3 regions of the Labrenzia sp. PHM005 genome follow, and region 3 is predicted to be linked to each of the others. Evidence: riboswitches for the same ligand, from Rfam matches in the RefSeq annotation. Region 3 holds a riboswitch; each other region holds the start of a gene.
The links. A riboswitch is a leader RNA that binds a small molecule or an ion and turns the genes downstream of it on or off. The one in region 3 is predicted to bind S-adenosylmethionine.

Region 1 (3,859 bases), 430 kb from region 3:
TTCGGGGCTTTTGGCAATTCGGATCCCGCCGCCACGGCCGCGAGTCGTTTCCAGGTAACCGGCTTTCGCGAGCTGGGCGACGATCTTCATGACATGTGATTTGGCCAGGCCGAGTTGAAGGGTCAATTTATCGACGGTTTGCGGGGCGTCGGATTGGCAGATTGCCATCAGAATTCTCAAGGCAAAATCGCTGGCTTGGCTCAAGCGCATATGGGTCTCTTTAAAACATTCATTTTAGATGTTGATTTTAGCGTGAAGATCTGTCATTTAAAAGATGCATTTGAAATGAATGTTATTAGGGCGCGATGCAGATGGACAATATGAGCGGTGATTGGGATGGCGATGTCTTTCGCGCAGACGATGCGCCAAGCCGTCAATACACTGAAGTGGATCCCGAGACGATCCACATCCTCGTGCATTCATTTTATGGAACAATCCGGTCTCACGCCCGGCTCGGCAAGATTTTCGAAACTCGGCTCGACGGACGTTGGCCGGAACATCTGGCCAAGATGGAGACCTTTTGGCAGTCGGTGCTTTTGAAGAACGGGACTTACAAGGGCAAACCGGTACCGGCGCATTTGAAGCTGAAAGAAGTTGTTAGCTCAGACTATGCGCAATGGTTGAGTGTTTTCAGGCCGGTGACCCGGTCAGTCTTCATTCCGGAGCTTGCAGACGAGATCATCATCATCGCGGAGCGGATCGCGCAGAGCCTTTGGCTTGCCACTTTCGGCATGGCCGGCAGCGAACCGCCTGCGGACCTTTTTTCCAACAAAGCCTGATAGGAGGGGCTCATGTTACCGGCAATCGTTTTGGCTGCTGAAGCCATGGTTGTTGTCTGGTTCACTGTCTTCATCACGATGATGGTGTCCATGTATCTCGATTCCAGATCTTTGCCCTTGCCGAGACTGGACATTGCCGGGCGCACGCTACTGGGCAGCGCCAAACTGGCGTTTGCGGTGGGTATGCTCGCACTTGCCGGTCTTACGATTTTCGAATTGCCGGTTTCCTGAGCGAAAGGAGTAAAACGATGAACCGTTCGAATTGGATCCATCGGGGACTGCCAGTGTTGCTGATCTGGGTTGCCGCGCCTATGCCGCTCTGGATTATGGCGATCCTGATGCTGATTATCTAAACGGAAACATTGTCTTTCGAAGTGGTTGGTCTAGTCTTTCGGACGGAAATGACGAGGAGTGACCGCATTGAGTGAAGAACAGCCGTACGGCGAACTAACCCTGCGCACCATGGCTATGCCAGCAGATACCAACGCCAATGGCGATATTTTTGGCGGCTGGGTTCTGTCGCAAATGGACTTGGCGGGCGGGATTGCGGCCGGACAACGGGCGTCAAGTCGTGTGGTGACCATCGCGGTCGATAAGATGAAATTCATCCGGCCCGTGCATGTCGGAGATGTCTTGTGCATCTACACCAGCGTTGGCCGGGTCGGCACCAGCTCCATGGAAATCAAGCTGGAGGCTTGGGCGCTCCGGCATCGCTTCGGCGGACGCGAGAAGGTAACGGAAGCCATCTTCACCATGGTTGCCGTCGACGAAAACGGCAAACCACGTCCCGTTCCCAAAGAGGGTTGATTAGACCGCTTGATCATCCCGGCGGTATAAGAGGTCCGCAAACAGCTCCTCGTCAACCGCACATATGCAGCCGTTCGCCCAGAGCCGCAGCAGCGCTTGCAAGCGGTTGACGCGTTCGGGCTGGGAGAGCGGTTGTTTGTGACACGGCAGGCCGCCATAAATCCGAATGGTTTTTAAGCGTGCTAGAACACAGTCTTCTGCCGTTTGTTGCCAGATACGCGACGCTGAACATTCGGCGTCGCCAACAGTGTCAGATTCGATCAATTCAGCCACTTGTCCGGCCAAAGCATCTTGAAACAATTAATCCTCCATCGGTTGCCCGAGGAGGACTGGCGCAAGAAAACAACCGCTTCGTTGCTGAGGAGCCCCTTTTTGAGTGTCTCTCCAGCCGCATCCCTGTTGCGGAAACCACCTTGCCCGGTCTGGCAGGTTGGCGAGGGCGCCAGCCCTTCTCTTGATGATGGCGCGCTTATGCCATGAGTTTTGTCCTTTGGCAACCGGGCGGGAGACGTCCGCCTTCCCTTTAGGCATGTAATCCTATGCGAGCGGGTCTATTGGTCGCGGTCATAATCGATCTTGCCGTCGACGAGATGGATCCGGCGTTGCATCCGTCCTGCGATATCCATGTCGTGGGTGACGGCAACGACGGTGGTTTGCTGTTCTTCGACAATTGATTGCAGAGAGGCAAACACCTGTTCGGTGGCAGCGGAATCCAGACTGCCAGTTGGCTCATCCGCAAGGATCAGATCCGGAGCATTGGCGAGCGCCCTGGCAACAGCCACCCTCTGGCGCTGCCCGCCCGATAACTGCGCGGGCCGCCTGTGCAGGAAATCCGCCAGTCCCAGCGCTTCCAAAAGTCCAGCAGCCCGATCCTTCTGGTTGGATGCGGAGAGGGCGCCAAGCTTCTGCATCGGGATCAGGACATTTTCCAGGGCCGTGAATTCCGGCAGGAGAAAATGAAACTGGAAGACAAAACCGATCTTCTCCAGCCGCAATTGGGCGTGGTCGGATTTTGAAAGATCGTGAGTTTTGCGGCCGCCAATCAGCACTTCGCCGGATGTCGGCCGGTCCAGAAGGCCAAGCAGATAGAGCAGCGACGATTTTCCGGAACCCGACGGCCCGGTGATCGCGACAAACTCGGCAGCGCCAACAGACATCGAAATATCTTCGACCAGCGTCACGGGAACAACTGCCGGCAGGATGCGCGTCAGGTTCCTCGTTTCCAGAAGCGGGGGAGGCGCAGTTTCCAGTATCTTGCCGCCGCTCATCTCAGGTCGCACCCCTGATGATGTCGACCGGATTGAGCGCCGCTGCTTTCCGCGCAGGCACAAATCCAGCTACCCCGGCAGACACCAGCGCCAAGGCGCTGGCGATCAGATAATGCAGATAAGAAAAATGGATCGGCAGACGGGTCATCTCAATGTCGGTGGTGACTTCGAATTTCACCGTTGCCAGGTAACTCGACAGACCAAAGCCGAGCGCCGAACCTGCAAGCGCGCCAAGTATGCCGATCACCAGCCCTTCAAGCACGAAAATCTGCTGAATGTCAGTTTCCGGAAATCCGAGGGATTTCAAGATGGCAATGTCTTTGGCCTTCTCATGAACGATGGTGGAGATGATGTTGTAAATCCCGAATCCGGCTACCAGCAGAATGCCGCCGACCGCGGTGTACATGATGATGTTGCGGATGAAGAACGCCTCCATCAGGCCCTCATTGGCTTCCTCCCAAGAGATTGCCTTGAAGCCGAGCTGGCGTTCCGCCCGGGCCGCGACATCGACAGATTGTTTGATGTTGTCCAACCGGATGGTGATGCTGTTGATGATGTCGGGTTTTTCCAAAAGGATCTGAACCGCTTTCAGTGGGGCATAGGCGAGCCCTTCATCGCTGGTCGTGATGCCCGTGTGAAACAGGCCGACGATCTTGAAACGTTTCGCGACCCCATTTGCCGAGGTCAGTGTAACCGTGTCCCCGAGATCTGCGCCCAGACGGTTTGCGGCCTTATCGCCAAGAACTAGGCCATTGGACGTTGTGCCGAGATCCTGAAAGGAGCCTTGCCGGATATCTTCACCGATATTGGAAACCATCAGTTCCTTTTCCGGACGGACACCAATCAGTGACAAGCCAATGTCCTGGCCGCTGTAGCGCAGGACTGCCTGACCTGTGAGCCGCTGTGCGATATTACCATCGACCCAATCGCGTAAGGAGGCGAGCGCTTCCGTTGGATTGCGTATGCCGCGTAAATCTTCCAACGGCCGCAATCCGTGAAATGCAA
Region 2 (3,859 bases), 1.0 Mb from region 3:
TTTGCAGCAGCTCGACAGATCGTTGCCCGAGGCTGGTCTGCCCCTCCAAAATATCCTCGACACGATGGCCGGAATTGGCGGGGAGGGGACGGTGGCGTCGGCCGCCGGGCGGTACTTCGGTTATGTCATCGGCGGGGCTCTTCCGGCAGCGTCCGCCGCCAGAAGCCTGCTCTCCGCCTGGGATCAGATCGCGGACAGCCTGACGGGCCCGTCCGTCGTTCAGATGGAAGAAACAGCGATTTCCTGGATCGTTGAGTTGTTGGGGCTGCCGGAAGGAACCAATGGCGCCTTCACCAGCGGCGCGACCATGGCCAATATGGCTTTGATTGTCACCGCGCGCGATGTGCTGCTGTCGCGGCAAGGACATGAACGCGGCGCTGGCCTCATCGGCGCTCCGCGTTTGCGCATTGTGGCGGGCCGCGAAATCCATGCGACCGTCCTGAAATCCCTTCGCATGGCAGGTCTAGGCACACAGGACATAGAGTGGGTCGACGTAGACGATCAGGGCCAGATGAAACTGGATGAAGTACCCGAACTCGACGAACGCACGTTGGTACTGGCGCAAGCAGGCAACGTCTGTACCGGCGCGTTTGATCCATTCGAGGGCCTTGCGGAGAAATGCCGGGCTGCCAATGCGTGGCTCCATGTGGATGGGGCTTTCGGTCTTTGGGCAAAGGTGTCCGAAGAGGCCGGTTTCAAACTGAAGAAATTGGACGGCGCGGACAGCTGGGTGGTCGATTCCCACAAGACATTGAACACACCCTACGACTCCGGTCTTGCGCTGTGCAGGCACCCGGAAGATATGCAGGCGTCGATGGCTATCGGCGCGTCTTACCTTCCGGCCGCAGATCCGAACCCGGCCGACCGTGCTCCGGAATTCAGCCGCTCGGCACGCGGAGCGGAAACCTGGGCAGCCCTGCTGTCGCTTGGCCGGGCAGGGGTTGTCGAGATGGTCGACCGGTTTCATGGTCATGCAAAACGCATTGCCGGCGATCTATCGGCCCTCGGGTTTACCGTACCGCACGATGTGCATTTCAATCAGGTGTTTGTCACGTTGCCCAAAAACGAAGACGCCTGTGCCCGGATCACCGAGCATGTTCAAAACAGCGGCGAAGCCTGGTTCGGGCCAGCCACCTGGCAAGGAAAAACGGGTTTCCGGATCAGCGTCTCCAACTGGGCGACCAATGACGAGGACATCGACCGGCTGATCGCGGCCATTGCCAAGGCCAAGGCAGAGATCGTCGGATGAACGAAAGATGGAGCGCCCTTAAAGGCGCTCCAAGAAATCTACTCGCCGATCTTTTCCAGATCGAACGGAGTCGTCTGATACATCTCGTTGATCCAGTTGCCAAACAGAAGGTGGGCATGAGCCCGCCAGCGGTTCACCGGATCGAGCGTTGCGTCGTCACCCGGGAAATAGTTCTGCGGCCGGATCGGGGTCTCCGACACCTGGCTGTCCCGTTCAAACTCGTCCGCTAGCGACGTGGTGTCATATTCAATGTGGTTGAACATGTGCAGGCTGCGGTGGTCCGGGTCATCCAGCAGACACATGCCGGTCTCATCATCCTCGGCCAGCACTGCAAGATTGCTTTCCGCCGGAATGTCGGCTTTCCGGGTTTCGGTCCAGCGGGAGACCGGCAGGCAGAAGTCGTCCGAAAACCCGCGCAAATAAGGCGAGGCGGGCACCAGGGTCCGCTGGCGGTAAACCCCGGTCGCCTTGGTATCGCGGGCGTACTTCGGCATCTTATAAAAGTGATAGGCGGCTGCTTGAGCTGCCCAGCAAATCGTCATGGTCCGATGCACATGGGTCTGGGTCCAATCCAGAACGTCACACATTTCCTGCCAATAGCCGACTTCCTCAAAGGGCAGTTTTTCAACCGGGGCGCCGGTGATGATGAAGCCGTCAAATTTTTGGGTCTTCACCTCTTCCCAGGGCTGATAAAAGGCAGACAAATGCTCTTGCGACGTGTTGCGCGCCACGTGGTTGGTCATGCGCACCAAAGTAAGATCGATCTGCAGGGGCGTGGAGCCGAGAAGACGGGCAAACTGAGTCTCGGTTTTGATCTTGTTCGGCATCAGGTTGAGCAGACCGATGTTAATCGGCCGGATATCCTGCCGGATCGCATCCGCTTCGCGGATGATCATCACGCCTTCAGATTCCAGAATTGGGCGGCCAGGAAGATTGTTTGGTATTTTTATCGGCATTTGCACGTCCCGTAACCAGAGACAGATGCCTTCTTGAGATCCGATTTGTTGCCGCTAAGATCGCTCTCGGGCCGCATCTTCTCTTCGAAGAACCACCTTGCCCGGATCGGCAGGTTGGCGTGGGGCATCTGTCCCAACTCTTGATGATGGCAATCTAGGTAATCGAAGAAAACCGATCCGGCAAGCCCTGATCGGGCAAATGTCATTGTTGTGACTGGAGTAAAATTTGGGGGCCCCCAAGGAAAACCCCGACAACACAGTTACGGTTCCTTCCTGAACGGCGCCTGTTCCGCCAATGCCTGGTTTTCCCGTTCCACCGCCAGCCGCTCATGTTCCAGATAATCTGCAACGGCCTGATGGAGCCCCTCATGAGCTATCCAGTGGGCGGAATAGGTGGTCTGCGGCAAATATCCGCGAGCCAGCTTGTGCGCGCCTTGTGCGCCTGCTTCAACGCGTTTGAGGCCCTTCGCGATGGCAAAATCGATGGCCTGGTAATAACAAAGCTCAAAGTGCAGAAAGGGGTGGTGTTCATTGCAGCCCCAGTGGCGGCCGAAAAGTGTTTCAGAGCCAATGAAGTTCAAGGCGCCAGCAATGTAACGGCCGTGCCGTTTGGCCAGCACCAGCAAGATGCGTTCAGCCAGCCGCTCGTTGATCAGTGAAAAGAACTCCCGGTTGAGATAGGGACTGCCCCACTTTCGCGACCCGGTGTCCATGTAAAAGCGGTAAAACGCGTCCCAGTGCGCTTCTGTAAGGCCGCTGCCGGTTACCCACTCAATTTCAAGGCCGTCGACGCTTTGCGCTTCGCGGCGTTCCTTCTTGATCGCCTTGCGTTTGCGCGAAGCCAGATCACTCAAAAACTGATCAAAGTCCTCGTAACCATGGTTATCCCAATGAAATTGCTGGTCGGTGCGTTGCAAATAACCGAGTTCTCCGAGTGTGCCCCATTCCGGTTTTGTCAGGAACGTTGCGTGGACCGACGAGGCGCCGGTGCGCTGGCACACTTGAACCAGGCCCGCCGCGAGCGCCTGGATACCGGCCTCTCGGTTGATGTCCGGACTGGTCAGGAACCGCCGGCCAGTCGCTGGAGTAAACGGCACAGAGATCTGCAGCTTGGGATAATAGTCGCCACCCGCCCGGTAAAACGCATCCGCCCAGCCGTGGTCAAAGACATATTCCCCCTGCGAATGACTTTTAAGATAGGCCGGAACCGCGCCAAAAACGGCCCCAGACGCATCTTCCAGGATTATGTGCCGGGGCACCCAGCCGGTCTGGCGGGTGGCGCAACCAGCGGCTTCCAACGCCTGCAAAAAAGCGTGGGATAGAAACGGATTGAAGGCGGTGTTGCTGGATTGATTATCCGTTTCTGGAGAGAGCGCTGCAGTCAGATCAATGGAATTCGTGCAGTTTGGCGTGGGCGTTAATCCGCCCGTGCTCGTAAGCTGCCATCCAGGGTTGGCGACCTGGTCCCATTTGTCTGCCGGAACATCAGCCAGCGACGATAGGATGCGCAGTGACAAAGTCTGTCCATCATCACCGGAACCTGAGCTATGAGGTTTTTCCTTATCCGGTGAAGGTGATGACGTCATGTTTCAGTGCCGGCTCGCCGCAATTACAATCCCTTCTTTCCATTTAGAGCATCTGTGGTGCACCGCAA
Region 3 (3,859 bases):
CCGGGCCGGCGGCGGAACGCTGATGGCCGCTGCCGGACTGTTGTCTGCCGCGAAGTGACGCGGAAGCGGCGGTTAATATCGCCGATGCAGATCAGCTAAGGGCCGAAAGCTCGATCCATCGCTTCAATGTCGTAATCGAGCAGCCAAGAGCGTAACTCTTTATAAGGCTTTAGAAGCGCAGAGCGCTGCATTGATACGAGATCGAGTCCTCTGTCGTCATAGGCGTGTAAAATGACGGCATTCGCGAAATCTACAATATAGGTTCGTGTGTTCGATGCCGATGGTTCGACCGGGACCTCCCTGGCCAAATCCAGCCAAAGAAGTTCAGCGATTTCCCATCGACTTCTTATAGGATGAAAGTACCAATACTCATCCACCTCATCAGACGTCCCTTCAGATTTTCGCGCATATGTCTTCTTGCGAAAATCTGGAAAGACGGTCTTTAGCCACTTGAACTTCGAATAGACTTCTCCGTCTGTCCCATAGCCGACAACAAGAGCGTACAGATTGTCGGGTTTGTCGAACACCGTTTCAGCTATCTTCACCGATCTTCGATGCGCCTGCAAAAAACGCCTTATCGGCTGATCCATACTCAATGGATCACCTAGTTCGAACCTGAGGCTGTGCTCAAACTGATAGAACAGACCGCCTGGTAGGCACTCTATTCCGAAAACCTCGAGGAAGCGTTCGTACACTTCTTGCTGCGCAGTTTTCTTCGACAACAGGTCACTCTCCCGGTTACGACTTAAATCGCCGCCAGGGCCTTCTCAACGTCTTCCAAAAGATCCTGCGGATCTTCCAATCCGACGGAGAGGCGCAGGATGCCGTCGGTGATGCCGAGCTCAGCGCGAGCCTCTTCCCCGATCGACTGGTGGGTTGTCGTGGCCGGATGAGTAATCAGGCTTTTGGCGTCCCCCAGATTGTTGGAAATCTTGATGAGGTCCAGTGCGTTGACAAACCTGAAGGCCGCCTCCTTGCCGCCTTCGATTTCCAGCGCCAGCATGGTCGAACCGCCGCGCATTTGGCGCTTGGCTACATCCGCCTGCGGGTGGTCGTCCCGGCCCGGATAAATAAGCTGCTTGACCTTCGCTTTTCCGGCTAAGAAATCAGCAATCTGACCGGCGCTGCTTGTCTGCTGAGCCACGCGGAGCGGCAGGGTCTCGAGACCTTTCAAGAGCACCCAGGCGCTGAACGGGCTCATATGCGGGCCAGTGTGTTTGACAAAGGGCATCACCTCCTCGGTGATCCACTCTTCATCGGACAAAACAACACCGCCGAGGCAACGCCCCTGCCCGTCAATGTGTTTGGTCGCGGAATAGACGACAACATCCGCGCCCAGCTCAAGTGGCGACTGGAACATCGGCGTCGCAAACACATTGTCGACAATCAAACGCGCGCCGACCGACTTGGCAATTTCCGCAACGGCTGCAATATCAATAACTTCCAGCGTCGGATTGGTCGGGCTCTCCAAAAATAGCGCCCGGGTGTTCGGCTTGACTGCTGCTTTCCACTGCTCAATGTCGGTGCCGTCAACAAGCGTGCTTTCAACACCAAAGCGCGGCAACAAAGTCTCACAGATGTAGCGGCAAGACCCGAAGAGCGCCTTGGCGGCGACCACATGATCGCCTGCCTTGACCGATGCCATCAGCGCCAGATTGACAGCCGCCATGCCGCTCGCGGTCGCTCTTGCGGCTTCTGCACCTTCCAGCATCTTGATGCGGTCTTCGAACATGGCCACAGTCGGATTGGCGTAGCGCGAATAGACAAATCCTGGGTCTTCACCGTTGAATCGGGCTTCGGCGGCTTCCGCATCGGTATAGACAAACCCTTGGGTCAGATACATGGCCTCGGACGTTTCGCCGAACGGTGAACGGGTGGTGCCGCCATGAACGAGTGCGGTTGCAGGGCGCCAGTTGGTTCCGGCGGTGTTCTTGGTGTCAGTCATGTCGATATTCGCTCCAAACGAAAAAACCCCAGCCTCAAGACCGGGGTTCGCACCTCCGGCCTATTTAGCGACTTATTTAACGTGGCTGCAAGCCGGCCGGCCCAAATCACCACGAGTTGGCTTTCACTTAAGCGAAAACGGCGGATTGGTCAATCTTGAGCCAAGGATTTCCTCGATCTAAGCAGAAAGTCTGTTGGCCTGACCCGCTGCATCCGCTAAGGACGGTAGACGACGAGTGCAGGATGAATTGATGAACGTTACAGCGGACCCAGCCACCACCGGAAGCGCGCTGCTTGAGGCCAGCGGGATTTTGCCCGAGCGCGTCATTCACGCCATGTTCGCGGCACAGGAGATTTCCTCTGAAATGCCACCGGTCACCGGCCAGGTTCAACCGGCCAGCCTGGATCTGCGGCTCGGGTCTGTTGCTTACCGGGTGCGCGCAAGTTTTCTGCCAGGTCCGGACATTAAAGTGGCCGACCGGCTGGAGCAGCTGAAGTTGCACACAATAGACCTGCAAGAGGGTGCGGTTCTTGAGACGGGGTGCGTCTACATCGTTCCCTTGCAGGAAAGCCTGGCGCTGCGAACCGACATTTCGGCAACCGCAAATCCGAAAAGCTCGACCGGCCGTCTGGACGTCTTTACACGGGTCATCACCGACAACGGTCAGGCCTTCGACACCATACCAGCTGGCTATACCGGCCCGCTATATGCCGAAATCTCGCCGCTCACGTTTCCGATCCTGGTGCGCTCCGGTTCGCGGCTCAGCCAGATCCGCTTCCGGCGTGGACAATCCCTGATCCCGGATGCCGATTTGGAGAACATCCATCAGGCAGAAACCCTGATGAGCGGTGGCAATGAGCGGATTGGCGGCGGGGTGCAGCTGTCTATTGATTTGGAAGGCACCGGCCCTGGCAGCCTGGTCGGTTATCGCGCCAAACATCACTCCGGCTTGATTGATGTTGATAAAGTCGGTGCACAGGACCCGCTCGATTTCTGGGAACCGATCTACCGGCGCCAGAACGCCGAACTGATCCTCGACCCGGATGCGTTCTATATTCTTGTCAGCCAGGAAGCGGTCCACGTACCGCCGGACTATGCGGCTGAAATGGTGCCATTCGATCCGCTGGTGGGCGAGTTCCGCGTTCACTACGCCGGTTTCTTCGACCCGGGCTTCGGCCATGCAGGCGCAGGCGGCATCGGTTCCCGGGCCGTTCTGGAAGTTCGCTCCCACGATGTGCCCTTTATCGTTGAACACGGCCAAACCATTGGGCGTCTGGTTTACGAACATATGGCCGAACGTCCGGCAACACTCTACGGCGAAGGCATCGGCTCTAACTACCAGGGCCAGGCACTGAAGCTGTCGAAGCATTTTCGGGCAGTTGAGTGATCAGCCTTCCATTATGCGTAACCGTCCTAATGTCATCCTGGGCAAGCGAAGCGCGACCCGGGATCGGCAGGCCGCAAATTATCGGCCGAATGGGCGCGGATTATAGACGATCCATTCAGCTCTCCGATCCCGCATCTTCGCTTTCGCTGCGTGCGGGATGACGCGCCAATATGCCCTTCAAAACCATCACCCGCGAATTCGAAGGTTTTCTGGAGGACCGGAAATCCCGATTTCTGGCGTTTCTTGTGCCAGTTGGCCAGTTCGAAGCCCGGCTGGAGGAGTTGCGCAAGGAGCATAAGAAGGCCAACCACATCGTCACCGCCCACCGACGCCTCCTGGACGATGGCCGAATTGAAGAAAGCGGCAAAGATGATGGCGAACCGGCCGGGACTTCCGGCATGCCGACTTTGCGTGTTCTTCAAGGGGCTGAGCTGATCAACTGCGCGGTCTTGATTGTCCGCTATTTCGGTGGCACCAAACTTGGCGGCGGCGGACTGGCCCGCGCGTATTCGGGCGCTGCCCAAGAC

Region 1: it holds a riboswitch for S-adenosylmethionine, as region 3 does, so the genes downstream of both, FJ695_RS26825 (hypothetical protein) here and FJ695_RS24840 (O-succinylhomoserine sulfhydrylase) in region 3, are expected to answer to the same signal.
Region 2: it holds a riboswitch for S-adenosylmethionine, as region 3 does, so the genes downstream of both, metA (homoserine O-succinyltransferase) here and FJ695_RS24840 (O-succinylhomoserine sulfhydrylase) in region 3, are expected to answer to the same signal.

What each region holds. Positions count from the first base shown of each region.
Region 1 covers NZ_CP041191.1:5,923,531-5,927,389, reverse strand. Annotated here, with positions in the region: gene FJ695_RS26845 (Rrf2 family transcriptional regulator) at 1-210, opposite strand, end outside; gene FJ695_RS26840 (group III truncated hemoglobin) at 312-779, shown strand; gene FJ695_RS26835 (hypothetical protein) at 792-1,010, shown strand; gene FJ695_RS26830 (acyl-CoA thioesterase) at 1,242-1,586, shown strand; gene FJ695_RS26825 (hypothetical protein) at 1,587-1,886, opposite strand; SAM-I-IV-variant riboswitch at 1,927-2,052, opposite strand; gene FJ695_RS26820 (ABC transporter ATP-binding protein) at 2,138-2,854, opposite strand; gene FJ695_RS26815 (ABC transporter permease) at 2,856-3,859, opposite strand, start outside.
Region 2 covers NZ_CP041191.1:4,481,801-4,485,659, reverse strand. Annotated here, with positions in the region: gene FJ695_RS20265 (aminotransferase class V-fold PLP-dependent enzyme) at 1-1,249, shown strand, start outside; gene metA (homoserine O-succinyltransferase) at 1,288-2,205, opposite strand; SAM-I-IV-variant riboswitch at 2,240-2,357, opposite strand; gene FJ695_RS20255 (GNAT family N-acetyltransferase) at 2,466-3,791, opposite strand.
Region 3 covers NZ_CP041191.1:5,489,008-5,492,866, forward strand. Annotated here, with positions in the region: gene FJ695_RS24830 (LysE family translocator) at 1-58, shown strand, start outside; gene FJ695_RS24835 (DUF3885 domain-containing protein) at 96-722, opposite strand; gene FJ695_RS24840 (O-succinylhomoserine sulfhydrylase) at 746-1,945, opposite strand; SAM riboswitch at 1,989-2,068, opposite strand; gene FJ695_RS24845 (2'-deoxycytidine 5'-triphosphate deaminase) at 2,196-3,332, shown strand; gene FJ695_RS24850 (YigZ family protein) at 3,503-3,859, shown strand, end outside.